DNA from 2 places in the Aquamicrobium sp. NLF2-7 genome. Region 2 is predicted to be linked to the other one. Evidence: riboswitches for the same ligand, from Rfam matches in the RefSeq annotation. Region 2 holds a riboswitch; the other holds the start of a gene.
What was found. A riboswitch is a leader RNA that binds a small molecule or an ion and turns the genes downstream of it on or off. The one in region 2 is predicted to bind cobalamin.

Region 1 (7,423 bases), 1.8 Mb from region 2:
GCCGTGCACGAGCCCATCACGCAGGCGATCTGCGGAATGCCGGCCGCCGACAGGGTGGCCTGGTTGTAGAAGATGCGCCCGAAATGGTCGCGGTCCGGGAAAACCTCGTCCTGGTTGGGCAGGTTCGCGCCGCCGGAATCGACCAGATAGACGCAGGGCAGGTTGTTCTCCCGCGCGATCTCCTGCGCCCGCAGATGCTTCTTCACGGTCATAGGATAATAGGTGCCGCCTTTGACCGTGGCGTCGTTGACCACGATCATCACCTCGCGCCCCTCGACGCGGCCGATGCCGGCGATCATGCCGGCCGAGGCGATGTCGCCGCCATACATGTCCCATGCGGCGAACTGGCCGATTTCGAGGAACGGCGAGCCCGCATCCAGCAGTTGCGCCAGCCGCTCGCGCGGCAAAAGCTTGCCGCGCTTCACATGGCGCTGGCGCGACTCCTCCGTGCCGCCCCGCTGCACGGTTTCGGCCTTGGCGGCAATGTCCTCCACCAATGCGCGCATGCGCTCGTCATTGGCGCGGAAGGTGTCGGAAGAAAGGGAGATCTGCGAGCGAAGCTGCGCCACTTCAGATCTCCTCGCTCATGATCTCGCGGCCGATCAGCCAGCGGCGGATTTCCGACGTGCCGGCGCCGATCTCGTAGAGCTTGGCGTCGCGCAGCAGCCGCCCCGTCGGATAATCGTTGATGTAGCCGTTGCCGCCAAGAAGCTGGATGGCGTCGAGCGCTGTCTGCGTAGCCTTTTCGGCCGAGTAGAGAATGCAGCCAGCCGCATCCTTGCGCGTTGTCTGGCCGCGATCGCAGGCAGAGGCCACGGCATAGACATAGGCCCGGCAGGCGTTCAGCGTGGTGTACATGTCGGCCAGCTTGCCCTGCACGAGCTGGAAATCACCGATCGGGCGGTCGAACTGTTTGCGCTCGCGCACATAGGGCACCACGACGTCGAGGCAGGCGGCCATGATGCCGAGCGGGCCGCCGCAAAGCACGGTGCGCTCGTAATCGAGGCCGGACATCAGCACCTCGACGCCCTTGCCTTCCTCGCCCAGTACGTTCCCGAACGGCACTTCCACATTGTCGAACACCAGTTCGCCGGTGTTGGAGCCGCGCATGCCGAGCTTGTCGAGCTTTTGCGCCACCGAAAAACCGGCAAAGCCCTTTTCGATCAGGAAGGCGGTGATGCCGCGCGATTTCCGCTCCGGATCGGTCTTGGCGTAGACCACAAGCGTGTCGGCGTCCGGCCCGTTGGTGATCCACATCTTGGTGCCGTTGAGCACGAAGCGGTCGTTCTTCTTCTCTGCCCTCAGCCGCATCGACACCACGTCGGAGCCCGCACCGGGTTCGGACATGGCCAGCGCGCCGACCGCAGCGCCCGAACACAGCGCCGGCAGGTACTTTTCCTTCTGGGCGTCGGTACCCCAGCGATTGATCTGGTTCACGCACAGGTTCGAATGCGCGCCGTAGGAGAGAGCGACCGAGGCGGAGGCGCGCGAAAGCTCCTCCATCGCCACCACATGCGCCAGATAGCCCATGCCGGTTCCGCCGAAGGCCGGGTTGGCGGTCATGCCGAGCAGGCCGAGCGCGCCCATTTCGCCCCACAGATGGGCAGGGAATTCATTGCTACGGTCGATTTCCGCCGCCAGCGGCGCGACCTTTTCCTGCGCGAAGCGGTGAACGAGGTCGCGAAGTGCCGCGACGTCTTCGTCAAGCCCGAAGTCGAGTGCCTGCGTGTACATGCTGTGTCTCCCGGTTCGTGGTCGCCCCGACAAGGCGCATTGTCATGGAAAGATAGGTCTGCGTCACCCCTTCCACCGAAAGCCGCTCGTCCGGCCGGAACCAGACGATGACGCCGGTGATCATCTGGATCACCGCCATGGCGGTGAGCCCGATGTCGTCCAGATCGAAGACGCTGGCTTCCGCGCCGTCGCGCAGGATGGCGCGCAGCTCTTTTTCGTAAGAAGTGCGCAGCCGCAGGATGAAGGTCAGCCGTTCGGGTGAGAGGCTGCGCAGCTCCATGTTGGAAATATGGGTCTGCGAACGCCGTTCGATATGGAAGGCGATGTGGTTTGCGACGAAGGTGGCAAGGCGCGTGGTGGCGTCCGTGGTGGCAGGGCGCGCCTCGCTCCATGCGCTGAGCAATGCCTCCATGTGCTCGCGCATCAGGGTGAAGAGCAGGTCTTCCTTGGTGGGAAAGTAGCGGTAGAGCGCCGCCGCCTGGACGCCGACCCGCGCCGCAAGCTGGCGCATGGATACAGCCTCGTAGCCATGGCGCGCGATCAGATCGACGGCCGCCTCGCGGATCGCCGCTTCCGTTCTCTCGCCATCCGATCCTGCAGTGCGTGCCATCGGGTTCCTCCACTCCTTTAATAAAACGCACGTTCAATTAATTCAAGAGGCAGACAAGATCATGAATAGCAGGGGATAGCAGGTCGATTGTGAACTCAGTTGTGGTTGTCAGGCCGCGAGCGTCCCTTGCCGAGCACCATTCCTGCCGCGGCTAAGGCCAGCCCCAACCCGGAAAAGGCGGCGAGGCTCGGCAAATGTTTGGGAATATCGCTCCATACGGGGCGAACCACGCTGGCCGTATCGAAGGTGTCGGCGCTGTACTGGCATAGCACGAAGGAGGATTCCTTGCGCACCATGTCCGCATCGATGCGCGACACGAGATCTTCGACCGCCTCCTTGTTGGCCGATGTTTCACGCATGTGGGAAAGTAGTTCGCGCGCGGCCGACAGATAGGCGTGGGCGCATTCGTTGAAGGGGCTTTCCTCGTCGGCCAGTGTGCCGGGAACCAGACCCCACAGGCAATAGGTGTACTGGATGTTGCCATAGTTCAGCAGGCGCACGAAGGTGTCGTCCATCTGCCGCTCCTGCGCGGCCAGTTTCATGATGTCGCTGCGGTAGTCGGCGATCACCGCCATCTGCCCGTGCGACAGGCTGGCGATCGGAATGCCCTTGATTTCTTCCGGGTTGAAGCGCCGGTGCGCTTCGGCCTCTCTGCTGGCAAAACCCGTCGCTGCAAGGGCAAGAACAAGCGCGGCACGCGCCAGAGGAGAAGCGTGCCGCGCCTGCATATCTCAGGCCGTCCGGCCGCGCTGGCGGGTCGCCAGCGCACGCTCGGCAACCGCGCCGAAGCCGAGCCCGATCACCGTCCACAGCACCGCATGCATGCCGAGCGAGGAGGTGCGGAAATGCCAGATCAGATCGGCCGAATAGCCTTCTGGAATCTCGTTTACCGTCGGCAGCGCATACTGGGCAATGGCGATGATGGCGAGGAAGGCGAGGCCTCCGACGATGCCGGCATTCCAGCCGCCCAGCTGGCTCCACAGTCGCCGCGCCAGCGCAACGGCGATCACGGCCGCTATGATCGAGACGATCAGCATGACGAAGAACAGCTCGGTGCGCTCGCCGATCGTTTCGGGATTGCCGACGGCCGGCGGCGTCGCCGGATATTTCATGGCTGGGGCAATCACCACGGCGATGAAGGCGGCGATCGCCAGCAGGCCGGCGGTGGCGCGGGGCGTGAGCGTGACGACACGCCCGTAGACGAAGGCGAAGACCAGCGCGAACAGCCCGCCGATGGCGGCGCCATAGACGACCGAACCTGTCAGCAGGCCAAGTCCGGCCTGCGTTTCGCGGCTGACCAGCTCTTCCTCTTCCTCGGCCGGTTCGCCGGAGGCTGCGGCCGCCGCTTCTTCATAAGCGATGGCGGTGTCGATGTGAGGTTCGCCGAACACGCGGGCAAAACCGAATGCGAAGAGACCAGCGAGGACGCCGATCAGCATCCCGCGAAGCAGAAGATTTCCAACCATGGCGCTGTTCTTTCAGTGGCAGGGGAAGCCGAGGAGGTGACGCGCGTCATGAACAAATTCATGCGTGCTCAGGCTTGAGAACAGGGTCGTTGCCCCTTCTTCCGCGCCGATGAAATAGATGCCCAGAATCATGAGCAGGCCGCCGAAAATGGCCCATGGCATGATTTCGCGAACCGGAATAGGAACCGGCCGCACGTCTGGTGCAAAAGTAATGTCGGACATCGTGCTTCTCCCTGGGATCCTGCGTCCCGTTCATGCAAGCTGGGGAGACGAACCAAGGTCTGACTTCCGGCACTCCTGCCGGTCACAGTGGCGCGACCGTGCTGGATTTTCACCAGCTTCCGGATCCGTAACCTTTGCCGAAATTACCCGCCGTCCTGTATGGCTGTCAATTGAACTGAAGGGGAGACGCGAGAGAATATGACAGGACGCCTGACCCTGATTTGTTGTGGTGCGACCGCCGCTTTGCGCCGCAATGCCTTTCATCGCGATGAGCCGCTGGAACAGAAATCGCTCTCTCAGGCGCAAAGGCTGGCCACTCAAATCCCGGGTGCGGACCGCGTCTGGCACGGGCCGGAGCTCAGGGTGCAGCAAACGGCGAATGCTCTGGGCCTGAAAGGGAAGGCTTTCGCGGCTCTGGCCGACCAGAATTTCGGCTTCTGGGCTGGCCGCAGGCTTGCTGAACTCGATCCGGCGGAACTTGCGGCATGGATGTCCGACCCCGATGTGGCACCGCACGGCGGCGAAACGCTGAACGATCTGCGCCGGCGTATCGCAGCTTTTCTGAAGGAAAACCTCGGCCTTTCGGGGCATACGCTTGCGATCACGCACCCCGCAGTCATTCGTGCTGCCGTCTGCGAAGTGCTTGGCGCGCCATCGCAGGCTTTCCGGGCAGTAGATGTTCAGCCTCTCAGCCTGACACACTTCACCAGCGATGGCCGTCGCTGGGCTCTGCGTATGGTCTCCCGATGAACAGCAAGCCTATCCCGCGCGAGCAGCGGCCAGTGCTTTCGGCAGTTCCTCGGCCAGAATATCGAGCTCGTGGTCGAGCCCGACGCTGATGCGGACACAGCGATCCAGCCCGGCCACCATCGGCTTGCGGATGAACACCCCGCGCGCCAGCAGGTTCTGGAGCACTTTCAGCGCGAAAGCGCCGTCCCTGCCGCAGTCCACGGCCACGAAATTGGTGGCGGAGGGCAGGGCGTCGAGCCCGTTTTCCGCAGCGATCGCGGCGATGCGCTGCCGTCCGGCTTCCACCTTGCGCACCACCTCTGCCAGCCATGCCTGATCCTTGATCGCGGCCTCGCCCGCGATCTGCGCCATGCGGCTGACGCCATAGTGATTCCGGATCTTCTCGAAGGCGGCGATAACCGTCTCTTCTCCCATGGCATATCCGCAGCGAATGCCGGCAAGCCCGTAAGCCTTGGAGAAGGTGCGCATGCGTACCATGTTGGGGCGCGAAACATCGATTGCCGGCAAGGCGGAAGCTGGCGCCAGCTCGCAATAGGCCTCGTCGAGAATGAACATGGTGGTCTCGGGCAGGGCTTCGACGAAGCGGTTGATCTCGTCGGCATCCCACCAGCTTCCCATCGGATTGTCGGGATTGGAGAGATAGACCAGCCGGGAGTTTTCCCGGCGCACCGCTGCCAGCAACCCGTCAAGATCTTCGCGGTCATTCTTGTATGGCACCGGCACCAGCCTGCCGCCGACGCTGGCAATATGGAAATTGAACGTGGGATAGGCGCCAAGCGACGTCACCACCGGTTCACCCACGCCCACATACATGCGTGCGATCAGCCCCAACAGCCCGTCTATGCCTTCCCCGATCACGATGTTCTCAGGTTTCACGCCATGATGGGCGGCGACCGCGACTTTGACGTCGTGATTGTCCGGATCGCAATACATCCACATGTCGGGCGCGGCCTCGGTCATACTGGCGATGACGCTGGGGGAGGGACCAAAGCTGCTTTCATTGGCGCCGATGCGAGCACGGAATTTCCGGCCGCCTGCGCGCTCCTGCGCTTCCGGCCCCACGAATGGAACGGTTGAGGGCAGGGCTGAGACAATGGGCGTGAACGGCGGATAGATGGGCATGGCGATCCAGTCGTCAAAACGGTTGCGGCCGAGACGGGCTGCATTCGCATGGCGGGTGCTTTTCAACGCAACCGCACATCTCAATAGCAAGCCCGTATGTCTCCAGCGCAATAGCCCCGGAGACTTCACACAATGCTTTAAGCGCAGCCGCAGGCGGGGAGCAAGGTCCCTTGTTCCCTCATGTCGGGCAAAGGCTTCCGCTGTTGCCTCGTGGGAGCGATGTGTGATTTTGCCGCTCTGCACGGGATTTCCGCGGCTGGAGCAGTTGCTAGGGGCGGCTTCGGCAGGGCGGGTCGCCTGAAGGCATCTCCACCATGCCGCATGCCGCTCCCTTGCCGTCCTACCCGTTACATCTGACCATCACCGACAGCGGCGCCGCAGCATTATGACAGATCAGAACATAGCCGGGGGTCTATGCGGTCACGGAGCCAGTGCGCTTGCGCAGAGCTTGTTGCCCGTGGGATCACGAAGATAGGCCAGATACAATTTCCGGCTTCCGACTTCGCGGATACCGGGTGGGTTCTCGACCGATGTTCCCCCGTTTTTCACGCCCGCCGCGTGCCATGCATCAACCTCATCGGGCGATGAAAGGGCGAAGCCGATCGTGCCGCCGTTGGCATGGCAGGCGGAATCTCCGTTGATCGGCGCGGTAATCATGAAACGAGGCCCGCCTTTGCTGTAAACAACGCGCCCCTTCGGATCGATCGTGCCTGCGGTGCCACCTGAAGCGGTAAAAATGGCATCATAAAACTTTTTGGATTGCTCGAGATCATTCGAGCCGACCATGACGTGACTGAACATGCGTTTCCTCCTGAATGACTGTGACCTAGCCCGATTCCAGACAGATCGGAAAGCACCATCTGGCCACCCTGCTCGGATGCAGGAGGCAAACATGAGTGAGGGCTGGCTTTCACCGGAGCATCTGAGGCTTTATGCCATAAAGCGCTTAGCAGTTTGATCGGCTGCCAGCTTTCCCGGAAATAATAACGGCTTTGAAAATGCTTGGATTTTTTATTTCAATGATGGCGGAGAGGATGGGATTCGAACCCACGAGAAGCTTTTGACCTCTACTCCCTTAGCAGGGGAGCGCCTTCGACCACTCGGCCACCTCTCCACACGGCGCTTTCTAAGCGTTTCCGCCAGTTTGGCAAGGTCCTATCTTGCAGATAAATACAGCTTTATGTGGAACATCGCCTGAACAGGCGAAGGGACGAGGTGGAATATCGGCAAAGATGCCCACATGCTTTCTGCATTCCCTGTCGCTTCAAGCAGGCCGCTTTGTATTGGCTCGCCTTCCTGGACGAAGGCTTAGCCCATGCGTTCCGAGGCATAGGAGCCCGGTGATGCCGGGAACACGACGGTCTTGCCGTCATTGAGGAACACCCGTCCGTGGATATGCGCGTGAATGGCGCGCGCAAGCACCGAAGCCTCCACATCGCGCCCCAGCGCGACATAATCTTCCGACGACTGCGCATGGGTGATGCGCACGATGTCCTGCTCAATGATCGGGCCTTCGTCG
Region 2 (7,423 bases):
AGCCCGTCCACGATCTGATCTGCGCAGAGAGGTTCCGGCGACACATAGAGCAGCGCGTAGATCTGGCCGACCGTGCGGTTGATGCCCCAGCGGCTGCCCATCTCGCCGAAGTGCAGCACGAAAGACTGTATGAGTGGCGGAAGGTTCATGGCGGACCAATTTTCAGAAATTTCTGAAAATTCAGTACGTCCCGCCACGCCAGAAGTCACTTGGGCACCATGTCGCACCCGTACACGTACGAAAGAAAATCCGTGCGAACATGAGGGAAAGCTGGCTTCGACCAGCGTCAGAAGCCGATCGTTTCCTCGAACCGGTCCCATGAGCGATACATTTCGTATCGCCCAACCCCGCGGATCGGCACATGGCCGTAATAGGGCGAAAGCTGCAACTCGGCCGCGATCTCGCCCTTGCCGGCGATCGCACCCGTGTAGATGGCCGATGCCAGCCCGGTGCGGTTCGCACCATGGTCGCAATGCACCAGAAGCGGCTTTTCCGCGTCGCGCATCAGGGCGGCAAGTTCGGCAGACTTTTCGACGGGCAGGCCCTTCGACGAGGACATCGGGAAATCGATGATCCTGATGCCGTGGCCCTCCGCCGCCGCGCGCGCTGCCAGCGCTTCGGCATCAGGGGTCTCGTTGCGCAGGTTGATGATGGTGCGGATCTGGTAGCGGTCCGCATAGGTCGCGACGTCGTCCCCGTCCGGTTGTCCGGAGCGGTAGAATTCGCCCGGTATCACCTCATGGAAGTTGCCGAGCAATTGCTGCACGCCCATATGAGCGCCCATCAACAGCGGGGCGCCGAGCAATACGGCCGCGAATACCCATATACGTCCCAATGCAGACTTCCCCGCCTTTGATCCCGGCTACCCCTGACAGCGAATTGCGACAGGAACAAGAATACGCCGTACGGCCATTGCCGCAGGCTCAGTTGCGGCCGGTCAGGCGGGTGAAATGGCCCATCTTGCGGCCGGGACGCGCCTCTGCCTTTCCATAGAGATGGACAAGGACGTCCGGTTCCGCCACGAGTTCAGGCACGCGCGCGACATCGTCGCCGATCAGGTTCTCCATCACGCAGGCGCTGTGATGGCGCGTGTCGCCCAGCGGCAACCCGGCAATGGCCCTGATGTGCTGTTCGAACTGCGAAACGACGCAGGCGGCTTCGGTCCAGTGGCCTGAATTGTGCACCCGCGGCGCGATCTCGTTGACCAGCACCGACCCGTCGTCCAGCACGAAGAACTCCACGCCGATGACGCCCACATAGCCGAGCGCTTCGAGTATCGAGGCGGCAGCCGCCCGCGCAACGTCGGCGGTAATGTCGGGAACGGCGGCAGGCACGGTGGAGGTGTGCAGGATGCCGTCGCGATGGACGTTGCGCGCCGGCGCATAGGTCTCCACCCTGCCGTCCGCGCCCCGCGCACCGATCACCGAAATCTCGCACCCGAAGGAAATGAGCCCTTCGAGGATCAGCGGCACCGACCCCATCGCCTCGAAGACGCCGGAATAGCTGCCGCTTTCCATATGGCGAAACACGCGCTGGCCCTTGCCGTCATAACCCATGCGGCGCGTCTTCAGCACGCCGTTGCCGCCGAAGCTGTGCAGGGCGGACGCAAGGTCCGCGTCGCTGTCGACGGCAAGGAAGGGGGCCGTGTCGATACCGATGCCGTTGAGGAACTGCTTTTCGCTCAGCCGGTCCTGCGACACCTCCAGCGCGCGCGGCGGCGGCAGAACGGGCACGCGCCCGGCGAGCCTCTCGGCGGCCTCCACCGGCACGTTCTCGAACTCATAGGTTATGACATCGCTGATTGCGGCCAGTTCGGCCAGCCCGGCCGGATCGTCATAGGCAGCCACGATCTGCCGGTTCGCCACCTGCGCGGCCGGGCAATCGGCCTGCGGCTCCAGCACGGCGATGCGGTAGCCGAGGCGGGCGGCTGCCATGGCCAGCATGCGGCCAAGCTGGCCGCCGCCAACGATGCCGATGGTCGATCCGGACGCCAGCATCACGCGTCGTCCTTCGGCTCGAGGGCAACCTTGTCCGTCTGCGCGGCGCGCCAGGCTTCCAGCCGCCCGGCCAGCGCATGGTCGGTGAGCGCCAGCACGGCGGCGGCCAGAAGTGCCGCATTGACCGCGCCGGCCTTGCCGATGGCCAGAGTGCCGACCGGAATGCCGGCCGGCATCTGCACGATCGACAACAGCGAATCCTGCCCCGACAGCGCCTTCGATTCCACCGGCACGCCGAACACGGGCAGCGACGTCATCGCCGCCGTCATGCCCGGCAGATGCGCGGCCCCGCCGGCGCCGGCCACCACAACCTTGTAGCCGGCAGCCTTCGCGCCGTGGGCAAAATCATAGAGACGTTGCGGCGTGCGATGCGCGGAAACGATGAGGCTTTTGTGGGACACACCAAGCTCGGCGAGCGTTTCGGCGGCGTGGCGCATGGTCGCCCAGTCGGACTGGCTGCCCATGATGATGGCGACATCGGCTTGTCGGTCGGTCAATGGCCTGCTCCCGTCAGCTAAAGCGGCGACGTAGCGGAATTTTCGCCACCCCGCAAGGACGAGAAGTGCGGCGGGCATTCCTGATCCCGTACTGTCGGAATTGACACGCCGTGCCAGCGATGCTTAGCGTCGCAACCGGAACTGGTTCCGATTACGGATGAAAAGGGAACACGGTCTGCCGCATTGCCGGCAAAGCCGCGACTGCCCCCGCAACTGTAGCCGCCGAGCCTCCCCCGATATGCCACTGGATCTTAACGGTCCGGGAAGGCGGCGGGAGGCAATGACGCGGAAGTCAGGAGACCTGCCGGTTCCGGTCACCCATGTCTGATCTCGGGGTGAGATCGGGCGCGGCCGTCCGCAGCGGTGACACGAAACGTGTTGCCGCGTGCCGGTACGGCCGGGGGTGCAGACTGCACCTCCCCTGCCTGCCAGTTCCCGGTGAAAGGCTGTTTTTCCGGGCGCACCCGTGCCCGGCAGGGGGAAATGACGATGAGAACAACGATTCTGGCGGCCGGCATCTGCTCGCTGACGCTTACCGGTACCGTCCGGGCGCAGGATGAAAGCCCGCAGGCCACCGATGTCATCGAGCTGAAGACAATCTCGGTAACCGCCAACCGCACCCCGACCCAAAAGAACAAGGTCGGCTCGAAGGTGGAGCAGATCACGCAGGCGGAAATCGGGGCGAAATCCCGTCCGGTCCTCAGCGACTATCTGAACCTGCTGCCCGGCGTTTCGGTTGCCAGAAATGGCGGCCTCGGCGGCACAACCGGCCTTTTCGTGCGCGGGCTTGGCTCCGGCTACGTCAAGACGCTCTACAATGGCATCGACATTTCCGATCCAACCGGCACACAGGTGCTGACGCATTACCAGTATCTTCTCACCGGCGGCATCAGCAATGTGGACGTTCTGAAGGGCTCCCAGAGCACCCTCTACGGTTCCAGTGCCATAGCCGGTCTGGTGAACATCTCGACACTCGGCCAACCGGACAGCGGCATTCACCATACGGTCGAGGCCGAGGGCGGTTCCTTCGGCACCGTGCGCGGCCGCTACGGATTTACCGCTGCGAACGAAGGATCGGGATTCGCGGGCAACATCTCGGGACTGCACACCGACGGCATCTCGGCCCGGGCAGACGGCCGGGAGCGGGATGGGCTCGACAGTCTGAATATCGACCTAACCGCCGAACACAGGATCAACGAAGCCTTTTCGGTCTTTGGCTCGGTCCTGCATCTCAATTCCAAGGCCGAGTTCGATGGCAACGGCCCCGACGATCCCGACAGCTATGAGCGGGCGAGGATGACCGGAGGCCGGTTCGGCCTCAATTTCGATCTCATGGACGGCAGGCTGAAGAACACCGTCTCCGCTCAAGGTTTCAAATCGGACCGTGAAAGCGTGTGGGACGGGTCTCCCAGCCTCTTCATCGGCACGCGGCAGAAGATCGACTATCAGGGGTCGTTCGAGGCGACGGAACGAGTTCTCCTGCAATATGGCCTCGACCATGAAAAACAGGAAGCCGACGATGCCGGCGGCGGCAGCCCGCTGGGCAAGTTCGACCTCACCGGCGCGTGGGCTCAGGCGGTCCTCGAACCGGTGAATGATCTGGTGCTCACCGCTGGGCTTCGCCATGACGAGCATTCCGAATTCGGCGGACACACCACCTATCGCGGCACGGCGTCCTACCTGTTTGCCATCACAGGAACCCGCCTTCATTCATCTTATGGAACAGGTTTTCTGGCTCCAAGCCTCTACCAGCTTTACGCCCCCTCCAGCGTCGGCAACCCGAACCTTCAGCCCGAGACGAGCCGCAGCTTCGACATCGGTGTGGAGCAGCAGTTGCTGGGCGGGGCGCTGACGGCCGATGTCACCTACTTCCACATCAGGGTGGACGACAAGATCGACTGGATAAACGATTTCAGCTATCCGTGGGGCGGCTACTACGACCAGACACCCGGCACCACGCGCTCGAAAGGTGTCGAAGCTTCCTTCACCTACGCCGCCACCGGCTGGCTCGACCTCGGCGGCTCCTACACCTATACGGATTCCCGCAAGGCGGACGGCACCCGCAACGTCCGTATTCCGCGACATGCCGTTGTCCTTTCGGCCGAAGCACGGCCCACCGAAAAATGGACCATTGGCGCAGACGTGAAATTCGTCGCGGATGTCGTGGACGGCGGCGCAAAGCTGGATGATTATGTGCTGCTCAACGCCAAAGTCGCCTACCAGCTCACGGAGTCCACGCAGATCTATCTTCGGGGTGAAAACCTGCTCAACGAGAACTACCAGACCGTGAAAGACTACGGCACACCCGGTATCGCTGCCTTCGCGGGAATCAAGGCGAAGTTCTAAAGCAGTTCCAGCAAAAGTGCGCAGCGGTTTTGCGTCCGGAACTGCGTGGAAACATGGAGATAGAGTATTGGAAGTGATCCCTTTTTCACCGGAAATGCTCTAGTGCCCGGAGGCAACCGCCGAAAGCATTCCCCTTTGCGCGCCATTTTTGCGGCATGGCGCGCAAATCTGCTGACGGCATTTGCCGTGGGTCTTTCGGTGATGCCGACCCTTGCGCAGGATACCGCGCCCCACCGCGTCGTTTCCATGAACCTGTGTACCGACCAGCTTGCCATGCTGATTGCCGGCGAGGGGCAGCTTCATTCCGTCTCCGTGCTGGCCAGCGACCCGCGCAGCTCGGCGATGGCGCGGCAGGCGGAAGCCTTCGTGATCAATCACGCGCTTGCCGAGGAAATCTTCCTCATGGAAGCCGACCTCGTTCTCGCCGGCACGTTCTCCTCGCGCGCCACCGTCGGGTTGCTGCGCCGTCTGGGATTCAGGGTTGAGGAATTCGCCCCGGCAACCTCCTTTGACGATGTCCGTAACCATATCGCCCGCATCGGTGAGCTCCTCCATCGCCAGCAGCGCGCCGCCGAACTGATCGCCGAGGTGGACGCCGGTCTTGCGCGTCTCGCCTCCGGCCCGCAATCCGGCCAAACCATCGCGCTGTACGAGCCAAACAGCTACACGGCGGGCAGCGGCACACTGGCCAACGAGATCTTCACCGCGGCGGGGTTGGTCAACATCGCCGAAAGGCTAGGAATCGCCGGCTCGGCGCGCCTGCCGCTGGAGCAGCTCATCATGGCAAAACCCGATCTGATCGGCCGTTCCAGCAGCGATTACGGCACACCGGCGCTGGCGCAGGAAAACCTCGTCCACCCGGCTTTCCGCGCCCTCGCAGGGCAGAAGGTCGTGGATCTGCCGGTCGCGAAAATGATCTGCGGGGCGCCCTTCACCCTTGATGCCGCCTTCATGCTGCAGGATGCGGCGAGGGAACAGAGCCAGCCATGAACGCCGATCGCCGTTACCATTTCCTGATCGCGCTGCTTGCCGCACTCACGCTGGTGCTGTTCCTGTTGTCGCTGACGGTCGGCCCGGCGGCCATCGGCTTTGGCGACAGCATGGCGGCTCTGTTCTCCGGCAAAGCCGATGGCGTTGCCCTCATCATGCGCGAGATCAGGCTGCCGCGCGCCATTCTCGGGCTGATGATCGGCGCGACGCTCGGCCTCTCCGGCGCTGTCCTGCAAGGCTATCTGCGCAATCCTCTGGCAGAACCCGGTCTGCTCGGCATCAGCGCCTCCGCCTCGCTGGGTGCCGTTCTTGCCATCTATACCGGCCTGTCCGCCGCCTTCCTGCTCGCTCTGCCGCTTGCCGCCCTTGCCGGCGCGGTAGCAGCCGTTCTGATCGTGCAGGCCCTTGCCGGTGCGCGGGGGTCGGCCCTCATCGTCATTCTCGCCGGTATTGCCGTCACCAGCTTCGCCGGGGCCATGACCTCGCTGGCGCTCAACCTGTCGCCCAATCCGTTCGCGGCCCTTGAGATCATGTTCTGGATGCTGGGCTCACTCACCGACCGCTCAATGACGCATATGTGGCTCTCCGCGCCCTTCATGCTGATCGGCTGGATCATGCTGGGCTCGCTGGGGCGCGCACTCGATGCGCTCACCCTCGGCTCCGAAACGGCTGCCTCGATGGGCATCGAATTGCGCCGCGTGCAATTGCTGGCCGTGTTCGGCACGGCCGCCAGCGTCGGCGCAGCGACGGCCGTGGCCGGTGCCATCGGCTTCGTCGGGCTGGTGGTGCCGCACATCCTGCGCCCGCTGGTGGGGGCGCGGCCGTCGCGCCTGCTGCCGGCCAGTGCGCTCGGCGGTGCATCCATGGTGCTCGGCGCCGACATACTGGTGCGCATCATCGCTCCCGAGCGCGATCTCAAGCTTGGCGTGCTCACCGCAATCGTCGGTGCCCCGTTCTTCCTCTGGCTCGTCTTCCGCACCCGCAGGAGCCTCACGTGACTCTGCTCTCGGTCGAAAACCTTTCCGTCAGGCTCGGGCACCGGCAGGTGCTGAACGGGCTGGGATTCGAGGTCGAAGCCGGCGAATTCGTCGGGCTGATCGGTCCGAACGGAGCGGGCAAATCCACCCTTCTGCGTTCGGTGCTCGATCTGGTGCCGACACAGGGCCATATCCGCCTGTCCGGTGAGGTCGCCGGAGCCATGAACGCGCGCCGGCGCGCGACCCGCGTTGCCTATCTGGCGCAGGAGCGCGAAATCGCATGGGCCGTGCCGGTGGAGACGATCGTGTCCCTCGGCCGCGAACCCCACCGCGCAGGCTTCGCCACGCTGAATGCACAGGACAGAACCATCATCGATGCCGCCATGCAGCGCATGCACATCGAAGCCTTCCGCGACCGTATCGCCACCGAGCTTTCCGGAGGCGAAAAGGCACGGGTTCTGACCGCGCGCGCACTGGCGCAGGATGCGCCGCTGCTGCTGGCCGACGAGCCGACGGCCGGCCTCGATCCGGCCCATCAGATTTCGCTGATGCGCCTGTTCGCCTCGCTTGCCGCGGGCGGAAAAAGCGTGGTCGCCTCTCTGCACGACCTTGGACT

Region 1: another riboswitch for cobalamin. It lies ahead of MIC97_RS00170 (CbtB-domain containing protein); the one in region 2 lies ahead of MIC97_RS09255 (TonB-dependent receptor).

What each region holds. Positions count from the first base shown of each region.
Region 1 is NZ_JAKSED010000001.1:33,059-40,481, forward strand. It holds gene MIC97_RS00145 (carboxyl transferase domain-containing protein) at 1-569, opposite strand, end outside; gene MIC97_RS00150 (isovaleryl-CoA dehydrogenase) at 571-1,734, opposite strand; gene MIC97_RS00155 (TetR/AcrR family transcriptional regulator) at 1,703-2,344, opposite strand; gene MIC97_RS00160 (hypothetical protein) at 2,440-3,072, opposite strand; gene MIC97_RS00165 (CbtA family protein) at 3,076-3,810, opposite strand; gene MIC97_RS00170 (CbtB-domain containing protein) at 3,823-4,032, opposite strand; adenosylcobalamin (AdoCbl) riboswitch at 4,080-4,161, opposite strand; gene MIC97_RS00175 (histidine phosphatase family protein) at 4,231-4,782, shown strand; gene MIC97_RS00180 (pyridoxal phosphate-dependent aminotransferase) at 4,792-5,904, opposite strand; gene MIC97_RS00185 (VOC family protein) at 6,325-6,705, opposite strand; tRNA gene MIC97_RS00190 (tRNA-Ser) at 6,928-7,018, opposite strand; gene purU (formyltetrahydrofolate deformylase) at 7,213-7,423, opposite strand, start outside.
Region 2 is NZ_JAKSED010000001.1:1,858,543-1,865,965, forward strand. It holds gene MIC97_RS09235 (GbsR/MarR family transcriptional regulator) at 1-149, opposite strand, end outside; gene MIC97_RS09240 (tyrosine-protein phosphatase) at 287-784, opposite strand; gene MIC97_RS09245 (5-(carboxyamino)imidazole ribonucleotide synthase) at 924-2,000, opposite strand; gene purE (5-(carboxyamino)imidazole ribonucleotide mutase) at 1,997-2,494, opposite strand; cobalamin riboswitch at 2,620-2,818, shown strand; gene MIC97_RS09255 (TonB-dependent receptor) at 2,984-4,840, shown strand; gene MIC97_RS09260 (ABC transporter substrate-binding protein) at 4,976-5,830, shown strand; gene MIC97_RS09265 (iron ABC transporter permease) at 5,827-6,828, shown strand; gene MIC97_RS09270 (ABC transporter ATP-binding protein) at 6,825-7,423, shown strand, end outside.